DNA from 3 places in the Neobacillus sp. genome. Region 3 is predicted to be linked to each of the others. Evidence: predicted binding sites of a transcription regulator. Region 3 holds the regulator's gene; each other region holds the start of a gene.
What was found. The regulator LexA, encoded in region 3, represses DNA repair genes until DNA is damaged. The targets are predictions, from matches to a motif close to CGAACATATGTTCG.
Positions count from the first base shown of each region.

Region 1: a site for LexA is predicted at 1,940-1,953, ahead of RTR43_RS25415 (YolD-like family protein). Genes of this name have one in related genera too.
Region 2: a site for LexA is predicted at 2,210-2,223, ahead of RTR43_RS25280 (YhjD family protein). Genes of this name have one in related genera too.

Region 1 is NZ_DALZYO010000086.1:539-4,821, reverse strand. Features, by position in the region: gene RTR43_RS25430 (hypothetical protein) at 1-222, opposite strand, end outside; gene RTR43_RS25425 (hypothetical protein) at 530-718, shown strand; gene RTR43_RS25420 (hypothetical protein) at 899-1,537, shown strand; gene RTR43_RS25415 (YolD-like family protein) at 2,014-2,346, shown strand; partial or broken gene RTR43_RS25410 (DinB/UmuC family translesion DNA polymerase) at 2,339-3,465, shown strand; gene RTR43_RS25405 (YolC/YozM family protein) at 3,643-3,981, shown strand; gene RTR43_RS25400 (hypothetical protein) at 4,006-4,283, opposite strand, start outside.
Region 2 is NZ_DALZYO010000083.1:574-4,856, reverse strand. Features, by position in the region: gene RTR43_RS25295 (M48 family metallopeptidase) at 1-703, shown strand, start outside; gene RTR43_RS25290 (IDEAL domain-containing protein) at 794-1,030, opposite strand; gene RTR43_RS25285 (competence protein ComK) at 1,224-1,796, shown strand; gene RTR43_RS25280 (YhjD family protein) at 1,816-2,181, opposite strand; gene RTR43_RS25275 (hypothetical protein) at 2,363-2,524, shown strand; gene RTR43_RS25270 (LCP family protein) at 2,550-3,491, shown strand; gene RTR43_RS25265 (TVP38/TMEM64 family protein) at 3,529-4,194, shown strand; gene lepB (signal peptidase I) at 4,184-4,283, shown strand, end outside.
Region 3 is NZ_DALZYO010000023.1:68,493-72,775, forward strand. Features, by position in the region: gene glnA (type I glutamate--ammonia ligase) at 1-716, shown strand, start outside; gene RTR43_RS15140 (DUF4257 domain-containing protein) at 828-1,112, opposite strand; gene lexA (transcriptional repressor LexA) at 1,305-1,928, opposite strand; gene yneA (cell division suppressor protein YneA) at 2,087-2,413, shown strand; gene RTR43_RS15155 (YneB family resolvase-like protein) at 2,428-3,075, shown strand; gene RTR43_RS15160 (DUF896 domain-containing protein) at 3,157-3,387, shown strand; gene tkt (transketolase) at 3,566-4,283, shown strand, end outside.

The DNA.
Region 1 (4,283 bases), on a different contig from region 3:
TGATGTCGTGTTGGAATCATCCCTAATTAACTTTTTTTGGTACAATAAAATCAATTCATCCAGTATCTCCCTGCCGCATTCTAAACTCTGTTGTTTTAACGTTTGAACAAAATGAGGGTCATTTAACAAAATATCAATATTTTGCTGAGTAGACTTGATGCCCCTATTGTCTAAAGCCAATTCTAAATCTTCCGTGTGCCAGATAACTTTTGTTAATTCCATTTTCGATCGCCGTCCTTTTTTTAAGACTTTTTTGTTTTTGCGGAGGCCGATTTGCATTCACAGCAAAAAGGACGCCAAGGGTTTACGAGGCCGTTAAGGGTGCTTCAGCAGCCTTTTACGGATCGTTAAAGCTCATTTATTTGTGCTCGCGGCAGCGGCCGTTAACAAAAAAATGAGCTGACCCTTGCGTCCTTTTATGAAACACGGTTAGCGACGCGGTGGTGCCTTTTCCGCCGCGTTGATGGCCGATGTTGAATGTGACATGCTAAAGCCCCCGGACAGCTTCAGCTGTCCAAGGTGGGGGCGTTTGGCTGGACAAAAACAAAAAAGGCGTCTAAAAAAGGATTTTAATCATGCCGGCGGCTGCCGGCATACGTTTTGCGGAAATGCGACCGGGCTTTACGGGAGCCTTTCTGCTGCTTTTAAGGTTTTAGAGGCTGCTTCAGCAGCCTCTAAGCAGGCTCGATGCCTGCGTTTTAATCAAGGAAAACTTTAGTTTTCCGACTATCCGTGAATTTATTTCAGAGGCAGGTTTATCTGATGAATTAATTTCTAAACTTTGAAAAATGTTTTCTCTGGTATAGAATTAAAGTTAAATCCAACTTTTGGAGAAATGCTGAAGGTATAGCGGAATCAACCGATAAATAATATATAGAGATAGGAAAGAGAGGTAGACATGGAGAATCTAAAACATATTAAAAAAATTAAGAATAGTATTCTTTTTTCAGTTGTATGGCGGGTTTTATTTATAGCTTTATATCCAATACTTTCAGGAATTGGATTGAATATGATTGGAATAAATTTGTCTGCAGGAATCCTGTTTGCATTAAGTTTTATCGTCAGTATGATTGCCTGTTTGACTTTAGTCACCCATATGGGAAATTTAATTGGGATAAGGGAGTTTTTACGGCAGTATAAATTAATAGAAAGAGAGCTTATAGGGAGATATTCCTTTGATGCTAAAGTTTTGGATGACATGCTTGATAACACCAGAAAAAAATATAGCCATCAAATATCATTTGATCGGAAGTACGACATAAATGATTTACATGCTATTGAAGAGTTAAATAAGGAAGATCGAAAGGGTAAGTATTTGGATAAGTACCTTACTGCTAAACATGATAAACATGTAATTCGTATGGCCTTAATTCCAAAGAATATAGCGGAGGACTGTATTTATAGAGTATTTAATTCCAAAACTCTATTTGGTATAACCGGAAGGAAATATTTTTACAAATGGGAAATGGCTCGATTAGATGATGAGTTTATTCTAATGAGAAAAGAGAAAGAAGCAAAAAAGAATAATATTAATTAAAGTAAAAGTACCTGAAGTTTTCAGGTGCTTTTTTTGTGAAGAAAGTGTAACCAGGGGAACGCGGGCGATCGGGGCCCGCATCCCTGTGCGATGGCAGCATCTGGGCGAAGAACTACAACTGAAGGAGTGCGTCTGTTTCCGGAAGACCCGTCGGGGCCAGGGCAAAGCAGGCGATCGGCGCCTGCATCCCGGCTATTGCAGCACCGGCGGCGAAGAACAGCAGCTGAAGGAGCACGTCTGTTTCCGGAAGACCCGCCGGGTCCAGGGCAACGGGGGCGAACGGCGTCCGCATCCCTGGGCGATTCTGCATCGGCAGCGAAGAACTGCAGCTGAAGGAACGCGCGGGCAGTTTTTAGAGAGTAGTGATGCGGCAGCATTCAGGAAAAACTTTCTTGTACTAAAGGAACGTATGTTCTGGTAATATAGAATCAAAAATATGAGAAGGTGTGGATCAAGTGATAAAGGATCGGGGTTTAATGAAATGGTCAACTTCTATGATGTTACCGGAACACAATGAAATGTTAAAGCAGCTTAATCTTGAAATGGAAAAAATGAAGCGCCCCAAAAATGATGAACAACAAATTGAGGAAATGGCTTTTACAATACTGAGGGCAGAACAAGGCAAACATCTTTTAAATATCTCTTATTTCGAGAATGGCTTTATTTCATCTCTCACAGGTTTTGTGAGTACCTTTAAGCACATTGACAGGCAGATATTAATAAAAACGAATGACGGGCTTATTAAGGCTGTTTCAGTGGATAATTTAATCAATGTGGAGTTTGCAGATGGAGAAAAGTTTTATGATTGACTATGATAGTCTCCCTAAACGTACTTTTTTAACCGTAGATATGCGCAGCTTTTATGCCAGTGCATCTGCAGTTATGCTTGGCCTTGATCCCATGAAATGCTATCTTGCGGTGGTTGGGGATACGGAACGATCAGGAAGTGTTGTTTTAGCTGCGTCACCGTCTTTAAAAAAACGATTTGGTATTAAAACCGGTTCTCGCCTTTATGAAATTCCTGATCACCCTGAAATTCACATAGTAAATCCTCAGATGCGGCTGTTTATTAAACTGTCAACTCATATAACTCATTTGTTTTATCAATTTGCTGCACCTGAAGATATCCTTACCTATAGTATTGATGAGAGTATAATTCGATGCGATCATCTGAAGAGGCTATGGGGGACACCGATGGATTTAGCGAAAAGATTACAAAATGATTATGGCCAGTTCGCCCATTATCGGAAATGTGGGGCATAGGAAAGCGTATGGAAAGGAATCTGAATCGAATGGGGATTTCTACTGTAGGTCAGCTTGCAAACTATCCTCTAAAGCTTTTAGAGAAACGTTTCGGCATCATGGGAAGCCAGATCTATTATCATGCTCATGGGATAGATCTTAGTGATATGGGAACGCCGGTGAGACAAGAACAAATCTCTTTTGGGAAAAGCCAGATATTGTTAAGGGACTACCACCAAGAAGCGGAAATTAAATCAGTCCTATTGGAAATGTGTGAGGAAGTTGCTAGGCGGGCTAGAAAGGCGAAAAAAGCTGGCCGTACCATTCATTTAGGAATAGGTTATAGTCACAGCATAGGCGGCGGTGGCTTTAATCGGTCTTTAACAATAGATCAACCAACTAATAACACTATGAAAATTTATAAAACAAGCCTTGTGCTGTTTAAGAAGTTTTACCAAGGCCAAACGGTAAGGAGCTTGTCAGTTACACTAGGCAACGTCGTTGACGATAACCAATTTCAGATGTCCCTTTTTGAAGAAGGAGAAGAAAAACAACGTCAGCTTGGCCATGTTATGGATTCCATTAGGGAAAAATACGGCTCAGATGCGATTTTAAGAGCTATTTCTTATACCACAGCTGGAACTGCTCTAAAGCGAGCTAAGCTTGTGGGCGGCCATCAGGCGTAATCGCCTTTTAACTGAAAGTCTCCGTAGCATTTCATCGCTTTGGTTTGGCAGCCTAGCGGTTGCCTTCTTTTTTAAATACGAGGTATCTCTTTAGTTTATTTAAAACTTCTATGGGATTTCAAATGCTAGACATGATATACTTGTTAGGAAGATATTTCTAAAAAAGGGGGCGGGGTAATGAAAAAAAGATTCATTGGATTCTTGGTCTTAGCTTCTTTTTTGTTAATGTTTAATACAGCTTCATATGCTACTGAAACGGAAGAAAAAACAACGGCTGAAGTATTGGAGAGCGCGTGGGATGAATTTGGTTTATTTAGTTTTGAAATTGGACAAACTGATCCGGTAATTACAATAGGAATGGATCAAAGCAAAAGTGATACAAAGCTTCGTGAATATTTAAACGATAACCTGTCTGAGAAATCAAAGAAAAAATATGACGTTGTAATATTCAAAGACGATATTAATAAATTGAAAAAAGAACATCAAAAGTATTTGCAAGAAAAAAGCAGACCTTAACGGGTCTGCTTTTTTCATTTAAAGTTAGTTGTACCACAGAGTAGCTTTTTTTATTGTAATCACCTTATCAAAGCCTGCTTCATTTGTGAATTTAAAACGATAGCTTTTGCCTTTTTTTAAATTCCAATTCATATGAAATTCACCTTTCCAACCACCCGGTATTGAAACTTTTTTGGCTTGACCAGCTGGCCCCCCTTTTCCATTATCATAATATGCGGCTACAGCAAATGCTTTTGCTGTTCCTTTATAAGCTATGATAAGAGTTTTAGGATCTTTAAAGCTTTTTCCATATCTGCCTGGTC
Region 2 (4,283 bases), on a different contig from region 3:
GATGTTCCTTCAGCCAGTGGTCATCGACCCATTATACAATGATTTCTATCCTTTAAAAAATAAGGAACTGGAAACGAAGATTTTGACACTGGCCGATAAGGCGAAGATTCCCGCCAAGCATGTATTTGAAGTAAATATGGCAGATAAAACGAATGCATTAAATGCCTATGTAACTGGAATTGGCTCCAATGCCAGGATTGTCCTTTGGGATACGACATTAAACAAACTTTCAGATAACCAAATTTTATTTATAATGGCCCATGAAATGTGCCATTATGTCGAGAAACATATTTATTTTGGAATTGGCGGTTATCTACTTCTTTCATTGCTTGGGCTGTATTTGACCTATAGACTAATGAATTGGGTGGTAGTCCGGTGGGGGAAGGAACTGAGAATTGCAGATGTAAGTGATATTCGTTCACTTCCGTTATTTTTTATAGTTTTGTCTATGCTGTTATTTGCGTCAAGTCCATTAACAAATCTCGCGTCTCGTTATGAGGAAACACGAGCTGACAGATATGCGATTGAAATGACCAAAAATCCCGAAGCAGCGATTACATCTTTTCAGGAATTAACCAGGTCAGGACTTAGTCAGGTGAATCCACCATTATTAGTTAAAATTTTCCGGTATACTCATCCTTCCATGCTTGATCGCATTTCCAAGCTGGAAGAATACGAAATTAAACATCAAAACAAGGAATAAAAAATAAGGCTAATGACAATTTTCTTGTCTTTAGCCCTTTTTTATCAAAAGAAAGACCGTCTCGAAAGACGGTTCAGTGGAAGTAGGTTTTTAAGTGCCAAATCGTTTATTAATTTCTTTAAGCTGTTCAGATAAACGGAGAAATGAACCTTTGTCTCGATGATCGATGGCCAAGTCAATTTTACGCAGTAATTTATCCTTTTCAACTGTTAGCTGGACCTCAGATAAGAGCATTTCGATGTATAAATCTTGGACGAAGTTCTCTTTCATTCGATTGCGTTTCATGGCACCAAGCTTCATTAATTCCGTGTATGATTTTTCATTCATGAAAATCACCTCTGATGCTTTTTATTATTATATGGATTTTTTTGATTAATATCAATTAATAATTATAATTTTCTGAAAAATATTTTATTGACATGAATTTTGTGAATAAATTAGCAACAATTTAGAAATATAATGGAATTACAGACCAGTAGTGGTAAGATATGGTGGAAAATATTAAAAGGAGTTGAATGTATTGAAGCAAAAGCAAATTGAGGATTATGAAGTAAATTCATGCACAATGTTTATTCAACCAGTGGAATACGGAAGTAAAACCTATTCCCTGATTTATGAAGTCGAAGATGAATTTTTGTCTCCAGTAAAACCATTGGAGATTATCAAAAATAGCTGCGATTATTTTGGGGCAAACTATGAAAGCAGAAAGAGGGGCTCACGAAAAATAATTGGCAATAAACGAAAGGTACCAATTATGATTGAATCAACCAACCATCTCTTCTTTTTTCCTACCATTTCACCGAATAGTAAGGAGTGTATTTGGATTTCACACGAACATGTTGAGAATTATATCCGCATTGGGCCACACCAGACATCAATCACTTTCCAAAATAAACAATCCCACCACTTTCAAGTGCCATACTCTACGATTGAGCATCAAATGTTAAAGACCTCTTTATTAAAAACAAAGATATTGCAAAGAATAGAAAAAAATGAGAGGAAGTTATTTTACTTTTTGAACAGGACTAAGTTATCACATACCTCAGAAAGCTCTCATAAATACGATAGTGATTTTTATGTGAAAGATAAATAAGTACTAATGATTTCAAACGTTAACGGGATAGATGTTTTTTTAATAAATAAGTCTCCATTAATTCTTGAACCTTGTTGCGAATTCTCGGATTAAAGTAATTATGGTTTTCTTCATACCCTTTATAAATAAACATATACATCGTAAAGGCATCGTCCCGTTTTGTTTCAATGACTTGAAGGTTATTCTTTTTCATATACTGTTTTACCTCAGAGAGTTCCCCTTGCACGTCCTTCATCGTTTCCTCAATTAAATCTAAATAAGGCCTTTTTAATTTAAATGGGCTATTTTCCACAACAGACAAATCTCGGTTTAAGATGATTAGAAGCATCGGTAAATATAAAGCCTTCTCCATGATGTCACGATCATCCTCAGGAATTCTGGTCATCCTGTCATCCGCACCTTTCTATAGTTTTCGAACAAATGTTCCTATATAATTTTACTAAAAAGAACCGATAAAAGCAATAGAACTTTTCTTTTACAAAAGCTCGTCGACAATTGGCGGGCTTTCTGGGGCTAATCAGAAGTTATTTTCATAAATTCTGAATGCATAAGTGTGACTATGTCTCATGAACCGACAACGGCTCGACCATCGTCGAGTCTTCTTTATTGCAAAAATTGGCCAATATATGAGAAAGTTTTCATTAATAGAAGGATATCTGAAAGGGGAAAATGAATTTAATGAAGAAACCTTGAAAAAGAAAAAACAGTCATATATAGGTGAAGTTTAAAAACATAGCGAATGGGTGATAAACAATGAGAGCAGATAAACATCAAAATAGGAAAAAGAGAAGATGGCCGTCCATTTTGCTTGTATTCTTACTATTAATTGGTGCAGTGGCAGGTTATGCTTATTTCCAATATAAACAAGGCGTAAACCAATCATTAAAAAAAATAAATAAGGATAATAAACAAGCAAATGTTGTCTATACATTTGAAGGGAAAAAGGATCAGTATGGAGACACGAATATCTTATTGCTTGGAAGCGATGCACGGGGAAAAGAAAAGGCCCGGGCAGATACGATCATGATTGCTCATTATAACGAAGATAAAGGGACTTTTAAGCTTACTTCTATTATGAGAGATAGTTACGTGGAAATCCCAGGTTATGGCAAGCATAAAATTAATTCTGCCTTTGCCAGCGGGGGCCCGGAATTAATGAGGCAGACGATTAAACAGAATTTTGATATTGACCTGCAATATTACGCCATTGTGGATTTTCAAGGGTTTGTTCAGCTGATTGATGAAGCTTTCCCAGATGGTGTAGAAATAAATGTTGAGAAAAAAATGGAGAAAAATATTTATATGACGTTAGAGCCCGGTCTGCAAAAATTAAATGGTACACAAATGCTTGGCTATGTTCGCTTCCGTCATGATGCTATTGGAGATTTTGGAAGGGTGGAACGTCAGCAAAAGGCAATCAAGGCGATTAAAGACCAATTAAGTGGCTTCCAAACGATTACCAAACTCCCAAAATTAATTGGTGTCCTCAGTCCATACGTAAATACAAACATGGCTACTTCGGATATGTTATTTATTGGTAAGGACTTCTTTTCCAATAAAAAGGGCACGATGGCCACTCTAAGAATCCCAGTTGAAAATAGTTTTACTGAACCACGAATAAAAGGGGAAGGAGCCGTTTTGGATATTGATGTCGAAAAAAATAAACAGGCACTTCACCAATTTATTACACAATAGTAAATTTAAACCAAATAAAAAATAAAGGAGAAATGGGATGGACATTGAATCAATAAAAGCTTGGTTTACGCTTGAAAATATTATGAATCTGATACAGGAATATCGAGCCCTAGGTCCAATACCCGGAATATTGCTACCTGTCATTGAAGCATTTTTTCCGTTTCTCCCACTGTTTTTATTTGTAATGGCCAATGCAAATGCCTTTGGACTTTGGCTTGGATTTTTATATTCATGGCTAGGAGCGTGTATAGGAGCATTATTAGTTTTTATCCTAATCAGAAAATATGGACAAAGAAGGATATTTGCTTTTTTGTCCAAACACCCGAAGGTCCGTAAGCTAATGGACTGGGTGGAACGCCATGGATTTGGCCCACTTTTTTTACTGCTTTGTTTTCCATTTACACCATCAGCTGTCGTAAACATCGTTGCCGGTCTCTCGAAAATAAGAATGGCCCAATATATGTTGGCCGTTTGTATTGGAAAAATGGTGATGATTTTTACGATGAGCTTTATTGGTTATGATATTCGTTCATTGGTTACTAAGCCCTACCGGACGGTCCTGGTATTAATTATTATTTTTCTTCTTTGGTATGTTGGCAAAAGAATTGAAGGAAGAATGAATAAGGGAACGGAAAATGACCATAATGGAGAAATAGATAGAAACAAAGAAAAGGAGAAGAGGAGGAGGTTCTATGAAAATTGAATGGAAAAAGGAAGGCATGGAATGGGTTAAGGCATTCGCAATTGGAATTATTATTTTTGCTTTTATTCGTACATTTTTCTTTTCCAACT
Region 3 (4,283 bases):
CTTGTGACCAAATTCAAACATTCAAGTTAGTAGTAAAAACGATTGCTCGTAAACACGGTTTGCACGCAACGTTCATGCCAAAACCATTATTCGGTGTAAATGGTTCGGGAATGCATATGAACCTTTCTTTATTTAAAAATGGTGAAAATACTTTCTACGAACCAACGGGTGACCTTCAGATGAGTGATACAGCCCGTCAGTTTATTGCAGGAATCCTAAAACATGCACCAAGCTTTACAGCAGTAACCAATCCAACTGTAAATTCTTATAAACGTTTGGTTCCTGGCTATGAGGCTCCATGTTATGTCGCATGGTCTGCTCAAAACCGTTCACCATTAATCCGTATTCCAGCTTCCCGTGGATTAAGTACACGTGTTGAAGTGAGAAGTGTGGACCCAGCAGCTAACCCATATCTTGCAATGGCCGTACTTTTAAAAGCAGGTTTAGAGGGAATTAAAACTAAATTAACACCTCCTGCACCAGTTGATCGTAATATATATGTAATGAGCAAAGAAGAAAGAATTGAGGAAGGAATCATAGATCTTCCAGCAACACTAGCTCAGGCATTAGAACAATTAAAAGCGGATGAAGTGATTGTTTCCGGACTTGGAGAACACATTTTCGAGCATTTTGTGGAAGCGAAAGAAATTGAATGGGATATGTTTAGAACAGTCGTTCACCAATGGGAACGCGACCAATATATGAGCATGTATTAAAAACGAATTAACCCTTGGTACCGGAATGGTGCTTCGGGTTAATTCCATTTTTATAGCTGGATAAAAAATACCGAGTGGAGTTAATCCCCACTTGGTATTTTTCTTGCCTTCTTATTTCTCATTGTCTGAATTTAATAGTTTAAATCGATTAAGGACGGCATCACCACCAATTCCTGCAATGATTGAAAAAATAATAATCTCTACAAATGAATTTGGAGCTGTGTATAGAACAAGTAGAAGTGAAGCAACTGCACCTAGAAGCAATTCTTCTAGAAAACCAAGGTAAATGAATTTTTTTGTTTTTCGAGGCATAATAATTTTCCCGTACTTGCGAACATGTCCAATGATTCCAACCGACCCACCAATCACTAAAGAGAAAATAATGTCCTTTAACACTGTTTCCCACACTCCTTAAGCCTATAATTTTTGGACCTAAGGTAAATCATGGTGTAGTTCTATTATATGAAAGATTTACAATATCAGCATGGGTAAATATATTGAATTTTCAATATATTCAACAGAGAAATGGTATTTTCAAAGATTTTTCCCAATAAAAAAAGAGCTGGCGGATGCCTGCTCTTATTGGTTTTAATGGATATGTCGATAAACCCCAATGACTTTTCCTAGTATCGAAACATTCCTTAGAATAATAGGATCCATAGTAGAATTCTCAGGTTGCAGGCGAATGTAGTCCTTTTCCTTAAAAAATCGCTTACATGTAGCTTCGTCTTCTTCGGTCATTGCCACAACAATATCGCCGTTATTAGCGGTTTGTTGCTGTTTAACAATAACATAATCGCCGTCAAGGATCCCCGCCTCTATCATACTTTCACCCATGATTTCTAGCATAAATACCTGCTCATCTGCTGGCGCTAGACTTTCTGGTAGCGGGAAGTACTCTTCAACATTTTCGATTGCTGTAATTGGCAAACCTGCTGTAACTTTCCCAACTACGGGAACATTGACTACTTTGTTTCTAGGAATATGCGCTGCTACATCGACTTCTAAGATTTCGATTGCTCTTGGTTTCGTAGGGTCCCGTCTAATAAGGCCTTTACTTTCCAGCCTTGCTAAATGACCGTGAACAGTAGAACTAGATGCTAATCCAACTGCTTCGCCAATTTCCCTTACAGAAGGCGGATATCCCTTACTCCTAACTTCGTCTTTAATGAAGTCCAGGATATCCTGCTGTCGCTTTGATATTTTTACCATGATAAAATGCACCTCGCCTGGTTAATGTTGTCTCTATTATAGCATGTTCGCATATTATATACAAACATAAGTTCGAAAAGGTTGTTGACAACAAACAAATGTTCGTTTTATAATAAAATTAAATAAAGAGAACGTACATTCCTAAAAGAGGTGTCATTATGAAAAATTTATGGAGCAAATATTCGTATGCTATTACTCTAATCCTTTTAAGCTGTTCCTTAGCTTTCATTTTATCGGTTCAAAAACAATCCATTGATCAAAATAAATACTTAAAGGTAAAGATTTCTGAAGGAGACTCACTTTGGGGAATTTCGAATCAATATTCCGATCTGCACTCACTTACGAATGAGGAATTCGTTAGCTGGGTAAAAAATCACAATAAAAATGTTAGTGATCAAATTTTTCCAGGTGAAGAAATCATCATTCCAGTCAATAAAAAATCTTCATCTTCAACCACAGAATTAGCTAGTGCCATTGGCGATTAGGAAGGGAATTTTATATGAAAGCAATCATATACTGCCGTGTAAGTACAAATAAGGAAACACAAGAGTCTTCATTAAAACGCCAGGAAGAGGAATTAGTCCAGCTCGCGAATCAGCAACAATTTGAAATAGATTTAATTATAAAAGAAAAGGCAAGTGGCTATGATTTTGAAAGAGAAGGTATACTACAAGTATTAGAACGAATAAAAGATAAAAAGGTACAAGCGTTGTTAATCCAGGATGAAACACGTCTTGGTAGAGGGAACACCAAAATAGCTCTTTTACATTGCATAATGAAAGAAGGTACGAAACTTTATAGCATTTCTCATAATGGCGAATTGCAACTTTCAGAATCGGATTCTATGGTTTTGAAAATCGTTAGTATGGTGGAGGAGTATCAGCGAAAACTTCATAATGTTAAAATCAAGCGAGGAATGAAACGTGCAGTTCAACAAGGTTATCATCCTGAAAAAAATCTAAAAAATCTAGGTGAAGCATCTGGCAGGGACAAAATAAATGTCCCAGTTGAAGAAATTGTAAGGTTAAGAAAAAATGGATTGACCTTTGCGGAAATTGCCGCAATTCTAAGAGGTTTTAAATATAATATTTCTAAAGCAACCGTACATAGAAGGTATCAAGAATATATGGAATCACAAGATGAATAGACCTTTTGCCTTGTCAAAAGGCTTTTTTTTTAGTAAAATCATTTCTCTGTACTGATTCTTTACCGAAAGGAAGGTTCTTGAATGCTATCGAAGGAAAAAATGGCTAGAATCAATGAGCTTGCAAGAAAAGCAAAAGCAACCGGATTAACGGAAACAGAAGCGAGAGAGCAATCTCAATTAAGAAGTGAGTATTTGGCAACTTTTCGTTCTCAAATGCTTGATACATTAACAAATACAAAGTTCATTGATCCAGAAGGTAATGACGTAACACCGGAAAAAATAAAAGCCCGGAAAAAAAATACACTTCATTAATCAAATAGGAATACAATTTGTATTCCTTTTTTTACATATACCAGCCAGTTATGTGTCAAAATAAAAAACAAAGTGACTTTTGTTCCTTATTTTAGTGCTATTTGTTGAATTATCAACAGTAGCAATATAATATTAATGTTGTATTTAGTATTCACGTAACAAAGAAAGGATGTATTTCATGTTTAATACTATTGATGATTTATCCGTTACTTCTATCCGTACGCTTTCTATTGATGCAATCGAGAAAGCAAACTCAGGACATCCTGGGATGCCTATGGGTGCTGCACCCATGACTTATACATTGTGGACCCGTTTCATGAACCAGAACCCAAAGAACCCTCATTGGTTTAACCGTGATCGTTTTGTATTATCAGCAGGTCATGGTTCTGCGTTGTTATACAGCATGCTTCATTTATCTGGTTATAATCTTTCAATGGATGATTTAAAACAATTCCGCCAATGGGGAAGTAAAACACCTGGACACCCTGAGTATGGTCACACAGAAGGCGTAGAAGCAACAACAGGTCCGCTTGGCCAGGGAATTGCAATGGCAGTTGGAATGGCAATGGCAGAACGCCATGTCGCAAGTGTTTATAATAAAGATAATTATGAACTTGTGAACCATTTTACATACAGCGTTTGTGGCGATGGTGACTTAATGGAAGGTGTATCTGCGGAGGCTGCTTCGCTTGCAGGACATTTAAAATTAGGACGTTTAGTTGTTCTATACGATTCCAATGATATTTCTCTTGATGGCGACTTAAATATGTCTTTCTCTGAGAGTGTTAAGGGCCGTTTCCAAGCATACGGATGGCAATATCTCCGGGTTGAAGATGGTAATAATCTTGAAGAAATTGCGAAAGCTCTTGAAGAAGCTCGAAATGATCTGGACAGAC